4 regions of the Mesorhizobium sp. M0317 genome follow, and region 1 is predicted to be linked to each of the others. Evidence: predicted binding sites of a transcription regulator. Region 1 holds the regulator's gene; each other region holds the start of a gene.
What was found. The regulator LexA, encoded in region 1, represses DNA repair genes until DNA is damaged. The targets are predictions, from matches to a motif close to TGTTCNNNNTGTGTTCNG.

Region 1 (2,202 bases):
CGAGAAGGGCGACCGTGAGTGGGAAGACGCGGTCGTTGCCGCCCACTATCGTCTCTCACGGTGCGGGTCTATTCTCGACGATCCATCGGATGATGCGGTCGACGCGTGGTACGAAAAACACGATGCCTTCCATGCGGCGCTGCTCAGTGCCGCGACATCCAGCTGGCTGCTGCGCTTCAATGCAACGATTTCCGACCAATTGCATCGCCATCACCGCTTTCTGGGTCTGGCCCCGACGCTGCGCGCCGCCGCCGGCCGCACGGACGGACACCGGAAGGCCGTGGCGGCCCTGCGCGACGCCGTGGCGATCGAACACCATACCGCCCTGATGGAAGCGGCCCTCGATCGCGACGTCGAACGTGCGAAGACTCTGATGACCGCTCACATCGGCTACACGCTGCGGGTCTATGCCCAGAGAGAACCCCGCGCGGATGCTGCGCAGCCCCGTCCGAAAAGGAAGCGGCGATCGTAGCCGACGACGCAGGGCACTTTGTCTTCGTTTCACCCCGTTGCTGGCAACCGGGCGCAGGCGGCGCTCGCAGCGCCGAACGTTACGCTGAACAAAACGCCAACACATTCATTAAACTTTAAAAGGTTGCGGAACACAACTGGAACAGATAGTGTTTGTTCTGGGTTTGTTTTTTCTGATTCTGGTTTCAGAACCCTTGGGGGCCGCGATGCTGACGCGCAAACAACATGAGCTTCTGATGTTCATCCATGAACGCCTGAAGGAGAGCGGAATCCCGCCGTCCTTCGACGAGATGAAGGAAGCGCTCGACCTCGCCTCCAAGTCCGGCATCCACCGCCTGATCACGGCGCTTGAGGAGCGCGGTTTCATTCGCCGGCTGCCGAACCGGGCGCGCGCGCTGGAAGTGCTGCGGCTGCCCGACTCGATCGCACCAGGCCTCAATGCGGCGAGGAAGTTTTCGCCGAGCGTCATTCAGGGCAGTCTTGGTCAAACCGGCCAAGGGCAAGGCGGCCAAGGACAAGGCGCGTTGGGCCAAGGCGGTCTCGGCCGCCAGATCAAGCCGGGCTCGCCGTCGCGTTCGATGTCGGCCGGCAATGACGATGCCGTTTCCGCGATTTCAATCCCGGTTATGGGACGCATCGCCGCCGGCGTGCCGATCGACGCCATCCAGCATCAGACCCATTCGATCTCGGTGCCGCCCGATATGATCATGGGCGGCGAACACTACGCGCTCGAGGTCAAGGGCGATTCGATGATCGAGGCCGGCATTTTCGATGGCGACACGGTCATCATCCGCAATGCCGACACAGCCAGCCCCGGCGAGATCGTGGTGGCGTTGGTCGACGATGAGGAAGCGACCCTGAAACGCTTCCGCCGCAAGGGCGCCTCGATCGCCCTGGAAGCCGCCAACCCGGCCTACGAGACCCGCATTTTTGGACCGGACAGGGTGAAGGTGCAGGGCAAGCTTGTCGGATTGATCCGGCGCTACTGAGCCGGCTTGGGTTTGTACTTTTCACGCTGGTTGTAAGGCGGCAGGCCGCGCGCTTCGCGGGAGAAGCGGCGTTGCTCGTGCCAGGGGCGATACGGCTTGTCGACGGCGAAGCGGATGGTTGGCGCTGCAGCTGCCGATTGCGGATCGAAGAAGACGGCGGCGCTGCCGTCGCGGGCCAGCTGTTTCTTCGTCACGACCAGCACCAGCGGGTCGCGGCACGGATTGTAGGCGGTGGCGTCATCGATGACGATCAGGCTCGCGAAGGCACAGGCCGGCCGCGCCGTCTTGCGGTCTTTCGCAAGCGCTACAATGGCTCCGGAAGGGTGCCGGGCGATACAGAGATCGCCGGTGCAATAGAAGGGCGAGCCGGGCGGCAGATCGAGCGGATCGAGATCGAACCGCGTATCTGTTGCCTCGAAAATCTCAGGTGGGATAATGGTTTCGGCCCGCAGCGCCCGTTTCCAATTGTCCGTGGTGAATTCGTTGGAGCGTTCGCGGTTGAGGGCGAGTTCGCCGCCACCGATCGGCATGGCCACCAGATGCGCATCCTCGGATATGAGCACGTCGGGCGTAAGCACCTGCGGCACCGTCAACAGGCCGGCCAGCACGAAAGGCACGGCCGCCAACCTGAGCCAGGTGGTGGCCATGGTGGCGATGACGAGGGCGACCGCCACCAACAGCACCGAGCGGATGGAGATCAGCCCGACGGCGTCGACCGGCGAGCGCTCGGAAATCCAGGCCG
Region 2 (2,202 bases), on a different contig from region 1:
TGGCTGGCGTCGAGCGGCCGGTCGGCGAACTCGGCCACCGCCAGCCCTTCGGCGAGCTTCAGCGCCGTTTCGATGGAATCGGCAAGCCGTGTCGCCAGGTCGCCGCGCACGACGATGCGGTCGACGACGACGTCGATGTCGTGCTTGTACTTCTTGTCCAACGCCGGCACATCGGCGATCTCATAGAAGACGCCGTCGACCTTGACGCGCTGAAAGCCCTTCTTCTGCAGCTCCAGCAGTTCCTTGCGATACTCGCCCTTGCGGCCGCGCACGATCGGCGCCAGCAGGAAAAGGCGCGTGCCTTCCTCGACCGCCAGCACCCGGTCGACCATCTGTGAAACCGTCTGGCTCTCGATCGGCAGGCCGGTCGCCGGCGAATAGGGGATGCCGACGCGCGCGAACAGCAAGCGCATGTAGTCGTAGATCTCGGTGACGGTGCCGACCGTCGAACGCGGGTTCTTCGACGTGGTCTTCTGCTCGATCGAGATGGCCGGCGACAGGCCGTCGATCTGGTCGACATCCGGCTTCTGCATCATTTCGAGGAACTGGCGCGCATAAGCCGACAGGCTCTCGACGTAACGGCGCTGGCCCTCGGCATAGATGGTGTCGAAAGCAAGCGACGATTTGCCGGAGCCCGACAGGCCGGTCATGACGATCAGGCTGTCACGCGGCAGGTCGAGATCGACATTCTTTAGGTTGTGTTCGCGTGCCCCGCGAATGGAAAGGTATTTATGGTCGGCCATCGCCGGTCGCCGCCTCAGGTCTGGTGTCAGTGGGATCGGCGGGTTTTCCCGGCCATTCCCTATGTAGGTATTTTTGCCGCCACGTCGAGAGACGCCACACTTCTCGACCAAAGCCGTTTAACCGTCTTTCGCGCGAACGGGCAAGCGGAAAGAACAAAGACCGAACACGCTCCTGACAACGCTGTGCAGAAACTGACAAGGGTGTTTCAGAAACTGACCCTGACGTAAGCTCCCGACGATCACATTTTCCGTAACCGGCTATTCAAGGTTGACGCCGTCGAATCAGGGGCGCACTCTGCCGGAGTCAACGGAGCCGGCCGTCTTTGATGGCCTCGCCGCCCATAGCGGCCTGCGAGACGCCGCAGGTTTTTGCGATTTGTGCTTCGGATTGACACCAGTCGCAACGGACATAGGAGCGGAGCATGACGCCACCGGATAGTCCCTTGAGGCTCCACCTGCTAGTGGAGCCGCGGCGGGCATAAGTGCCAGGTAGTTTCAAGGCATTGGAGTGTATGCGTCCAAACGAACGCATCGCGTCAGTCCAACAAACCACCAGACAAACCGTGACCTGCCGAATCCCACAAAAATCAGAGACGGCTAGTCGGATCGTCGGCTGAATGCCGCGAAGCATCCGAAATCAAAGTCGGTATAACACTACCGGCAGTTTGGATTTGGAATCCAAAAAAAGCCCCGACCGTTAGCGGAAGCAACGGCGGGGCTGTTCTTTTGCGAGGAAGTCGTCGGCGCAGGCTTTCTCTCCCGTATAGTAGCTGGGAGAAGGGGCTACCGGCGCGGCGGCTTGATCCCACCCGTGCCGACATCGACAGTGATGCTGCCGGAAATCCTGACATCGGTGTCGCCGATCTTGAACGTGCCGTTCTCGACGGCAGGCAGCGCGTCGTCCGGCTCCGGCTGCGGCGCGGGCTTGGCGATGCGGTAGTCGCCGGCCACGCCGGGCAGGGCGCCTTTCCGCGACGTGCTGGTGCTGCCCCCGGCAAAGGCCATGCTCGATGTCGCCGCCGTGATGGCAATGGCTATGGTCAGTCTGTTCAGGTGGTAGCGCATGGCAAGACTATAGTGCCGCGCTCAAGGCGAGGCCAGACCAGCGGCGTTGAAATTGAGGGAACACCGGCCTGCATTCAATCCGCCGATCAGGCCGCTGCCTGCTTGCGGGTGTCGAAGACGTGGTCGACGAGGCCCCAGTCCTTGGCCTCCTTCGCGGTCATGAAGAAATCGCGGTCGAGTGTGCGTTCGACCTCTTCGTGGGTGCGGCCGCAATGGTGAGCGTAGAGGTCGGCCATGTGCCGCTTGGTGCGCAAAATGCCTTCGGCATGGCGCTGGATGTCGGAGGCCTGGCCCTGGAAGCCGCCCAGAGGCTGGTGCAGCACGATGCTGGCATTGGGCAGCGCGATGCGCCGCCCCGGCGTTCCCGCCATCAGCAGGAAGGAGGCCATCGACG
Region 3 (2,202 bases), on a different contig from region 1:
TCTTCGAATGCGTGTTCATCGGGGTTCCACTCCAGTGTGAATTGTCCAGGCAGAGCGGTGCGGCTCTTGCCGATGCTGACGGTGAAGGCAGGGTGGCCGATCGAGCCGGCAAGCGGCCCGGCGATCGTCCGGCGCGATGTCGCTGGTGCAGCCGACACGATGAGGCGCACCGGGGCGGCGGTCGGCTCGGTTTCGCCGGCCTGGCGCAGCAGGAATACCGGCCGGCCGGCGTTTTGGGCGCGCGCGTGCAGCCGGCGCGTCGCGGTGAGGTCGAGCCGCTGCGGGCTGCCACGGATTTCGAGGATGATTGCGGCGAGCGCCGTCATCTTGGCGGCCTCCTCGGCTACCCACAGCGCATCGGTGAGTTTCGGCGCCTCGGAAAACAGCAACTGCTCCGGTGCGATACCGAACATGCCCTGCAATCCCCTGGCATAGGGAAAGCCGGCCTCGCGAAAAATCTCCGACGTGCCGATCCACAGCACTGGCAAGGGCTGGCCCTTGAGGATCAGGCTGACAAGCGACAGCACAAAGCCGGCGACGGCCCCGGCATTGCGGGTCTCAAGGCCATGGATTTCGCTCAAGGCGGCTTTCGGAAGGCCGCCGCTAAGCGCCGCATCGAGGCGTTCGATGCCGGTGGCCAGGAAAGCATCCGGCAAAGCTGCGGCAAGCCCGCGCCGGATGATGGTAACATCGGAATCGGGTTCAGGCGCGGCGTGGAGACAGCCCTCAGCACGCGCACGAGGTCGCTCGCCGGCCGGCACGGCCAGGCGCTCGGGCAGCGTTCCCTCGATCTTCGCGATCTGGCGGCGCAGGGCAAAAACAGTCTCCCGCGCCACGGCTGATGTCGCCATGACGGTCAATTTCTCTCATAATTGTTCCTGTTATGTTCCTATAGATTCCAGAGGGTGCCGAAAGAGTCAAGCGGAGTCAGAAGGAATTTATTCCTCTATAGCCATTGACGTCATGGAATTACCGCTTCATTGCCGAGTCCGGAGGGAAAGCCTATATGCCGGGATCAAAGGACAAAGCATGGCCCGCATCTACAAGACCCGCACCTGGCATGACGAACTCTCGCCCTCGATCGAGGAGATGGAGTTTCTGGCGCTGGAGGCGTACGCGCATCTGCCCGACGATTTCCGCAAGCTGACCGGCGAGATCGTCATCATGATCGCCGAATTCCCGACCGACGAGATCATGGACGATCTGTCGCTGGAGACGCCGTTCGACCTGCTCGGCCTGTTCGAGGGCCGCGGCATCGCCGAGCGCTGGAACCCGCAGACCGGCGAAGGCCCGAACCGCATCACCCTCTACCGCCGCGCCATCCTCGACTACTGGGCCGAGAACGAAGAGACGCTGGGCGACATCGTCACCCACGTGCTGATCCACGAGATCGGCCACCATTTCGGCCTGTCGGACGATGATATGGAAAAGCTCGAAGAGGCGGCGGAATAGCCCCCACCTTTGTCATCCCAGGGCGAAGCAGGAGCGAAGCTCCGTCGCGAAGACCCTGGGATCCATGCCGGGACGGCGGTGCAGGTGCCGCGGTGCAGGAAAGCAAGCGGTTCTGCGAACAGCACAGATCCGCAGTAACGAGCGCCGGCCAAGCGTCATTCTGATCCGCTGCACTCTAGGGCAAACGGCACGGCATGGATCCGAGGGTCTGCGTCGCGTCGCTTCGCTCCTTGCTTCGCCCTAGGATGACGAAGACGCGGAGGTTGACGCCTTCCCTACCAGTCGCTGAGCTTCGTATCCGGCCCGTATTCCTGGCCGTCGATATCCTTCACCACCGCCTGGCCGCAGCGCATCGATTTGGTCTTCTTGTCGTAGGCGTAGGTCGGCGAGCCGTACAGGTGCCAGCCCTTGTTCAGCGCCGCTGTCACCTTGTGGCAGAAGGTCGAATCGTCGGGGGCGGACAAAAAGCGGTAAAGTCTCATGGGTCAGATCCTGTCGTGAGTTCGTCTTTTCGGGGCGGATCATGCGCCGATGGCGGCGGCCTTCGCCAGCAGTTTTTCGGCTTGCGCCAGGTGCAGCCGTTCGACCATCCTGCCATCCAGCGCAATCACGCCCTTGCCGGCATTTTCGGGCAAGGCGAAAGCCTCTTTCACCGCATGCGCCTCGGCAAGGGCTTCGGGCGCGGGGGCAAAGGCGCGATTGGCGGCTTCGATCTGGGCCGGATGGATCAGCGTCTTGCCGTCGAAGCCC
Region 4 (2,202 bases), on a different contig from region 1:
ACCCACGTAAGCGCGCAGGAAACCCAAGGGGTGGCCGCTGAAGCCCCAAGCCAGCAAGAAGGCAAAGACGGGAAGACAAACGGCACTCAGGCCAATGCCGGCGAACCTTCTATCCCTGTACGCATCGTCGAAAGTCCAGAAGAGACCCAGCGTACCAGGGATCGCGAAGCCACAAGCGACAAGCACGATGCCGACGATTTGAAAGCCCAGAAGGAAGCCGCCAATGCTGCCGATAGAAGCGCTACAGCCAGTGAGTGGCAGGTAGTAACGGCATGGTGGCAGGTTGGCGTAGGGATCGCCGGCATTATTGCCATTCTGGTCACTATCGGCTTCACCATCCGCGCCACCAATGCCGCCGTTCGTTCTGCTGACTTGGCCGACAAGGCCATCGCTGACACTCGCGAAATGGGCGAACTCCAGACCCGTGCGTATCTTGCCGTCACCGGCGGAACGGTTGTTTATAACGGCGGCATCGACCCGCAGGTCTTCATAAGGGTGCGAAATGCCGGAAACTCTCCGGCCTTCAACGTCACTGCCCATTTCCAGAGAAGTAGCGCCGTGGTCTTTGATGAAAAACCGACCGGCGGCCATGTCGAAGGAGCCGTGACCGAATTCCCAATTGCCAAGATCATACAGCCGGGTAGTGAGGGCGAGTATTTTCTTGGCGCATTTGGAAAAACTGACGAATCTGGCCCCGGAATCCGAAGCCCCGGATTCAATGTGGACGGTCTTCTGGGGTATCAAACCGTTTTCGATATCAAAACGGGAAACGTCGATATGGGCTCGACATTCCTGTTCTTGCACGGGCCGAGCAGGGCAAAAATCGCTAAGGCAGTCCAAGAGGGGCAAGGAATTGCGACTTCCTATGCAACTCATGCCGCAGTTCAGTTCGGGATGGATCGTTGATTACCGCCGCATAAAGCGGTCCGCCAGCGAGAAAGAGCGCCGCGAAAAGCAGGCAGCCAAGCCAGCATAGGCGCATAGCCCCTAGCGCTAAACCTACACATAGGCGCACCCTCCGAATCGGAGAGGGCGGCAGGAGTCTTTTCCTAGCAAAATAATTACATGTTCGCACGGGATACATCCGAAAACCAAACCAAGAGACAAAAAAAGAACAAATCCGGATAAAGATGGTTTTTCAGTTATTTGACCCCTCTTGCCAAACGAGAACAAAAGTAGTACAAAATGGGCAGGGATTACGGATTGTCCGGCCTTCATTGACGACCAAGGGGTGATGTATCATGGCTCAGAATTCTTTGCGGCTTGTAGAGGACAAAGCGGTGGACAAATCAAAGGCTCTGGACGCGGCGCTGTCGCAAATCGAGCGCGCCTTCGGCAAGGGCTCGATCATGCGGCTGGGCGCCAACGAGCAGGTCGTCGAGATTGAAACCGTGCCGACCGGATCGCTTGGCCTCGACATCGCGCTTGGCGTCGGTGGCCTGCCGCGCGGCCGCATTGTCGAGATCTACGGGCCGGAAAGCTCGGGCAAGACGACGCTGGCGCTGCACACGGTGGCGGAAGCCCAGAAGAAGGGCGGCATCTGTGCCTTCGTCGATGCCGAGCACGCGCTCGACCCGGTCTATGCCCGCAAGCTCGGCGTCGATCTGGAAAACCTCTTGATCTCGCAGCCGGACACCGGCGAGCAGGCGCTGGAAATCTGCGACACGCTGGTGCGTTCCGGCGCCATCGACGTTCTGGTCGTCGATTCGGTGGCCGCCCTGACGCCGCGCGCTGAAATCGAGGGCGAGATGGGCGATTCGCTGCCCGGTCTCCAGGCTCGTCTGATGAGCCAGGCGCTGCGCAAGCTGACTGCCTCGATCTCGCGCTCCAACACCATGGTCATCTTCATCAACCAGATCCGCATGAAGATCGGCGTCATGTTCGGTTCGCCGGAAACCACGACCGGCGGCAACGCGCTGAAATTCTACGCTTCGGTGCGCCTCGACATCCGCCGCATCGGCTCGGTCAAGGACCGCGACGAGGTCGTCGGCAACCAGACCCGCGTCAAGGTGGTCAAGAACAAGCTGGCGCCGCCCTTCAAGGTGGTCGAGTTCGACATCATGTATGGCGAGGGCGTCTCCAAGACCGGCGAACTGGTCGATCTCGGCGTCAAGGCCGGCGTGGTCGAGAAGTCCGGCGCCTGGTTCTCCTACAATTCGCAGCGTCTCGGCCAAGGTCGCGAAAACGCCAAACTGTTCCTGC

Region 2: the regulator LexA is predicted to act here: its motif matches at 893-910, upstream of uvrA (excinuclease ABC subunit UvrA).
Region 3: the regulator LexA is predicted to act here: its motif matches at 874-891, upstream of NKI88_RS12135 (ImuA family protein).
Region 4: the regulator LexA is predicted to act here: its motif matches at 1,166-1,183, upstream of recA (recombinase RecA).

Annotation. Positions count from the first base shown of each region.
Region 1 covers NZ_JAMYRV010000032.1:61,287-63,488, forward strand. The annotation lists gene NKI88_RS21245 (GntR family transcriptional regulator) at 1-472, shown strand, start outside; gene lexA (transcriptional repressor LexA) at 678-1,460, shown strand; gene NKI88_RS21255 (ComEC/Rec2 family competence protein) at 1,454-2,202, opposite strand, start outside.
Region 2 covers NZ_JAMYRV010000001.1:375,729-377,930, forward strand. The annotation lists gene uvrA (excinuclease ABC subunit UvrA) at 1-743, opposite strand, end outside; gene NKI88_RS01890 (hypothetical protein) at 1,527-1,748, opposite strand; gene NKI88_RS01895 (ATP-dependent Clp protease proteolytic subunit) at 1,895-2,202, opposite strand, start outside.
Region 3 covers NZ_JAMYRV010000013.1:14,123-16,324, reverse strand. The annotation lists gene NKI88_RS12135 (ImuA family protein) at 1-851, opposite strand, end outside; gene NKI88_RS12130 (metallopeptidase family protein) at 1,030-1,452, shown strand; gene NKI88_RS12125 (DUF1737 domain-containing protein) at 1,728-1,934, opposite strand; gene NKI88_RS12120 (HpcH/HpaI aldolase/citrate lyase family protein) at 1,974-2,202, opposite strand, start outside.
Region 4 covers NZ_JAMYRV010000001.1:245,109-247,310, forward strand. The annotation lists gene NKI88_RS01245 (DUF8453 domain-containing protein) at 1-906, shown strand, start outside; gene recA (recombinase RecA) at 1,242-2,202, shown strand, end outside.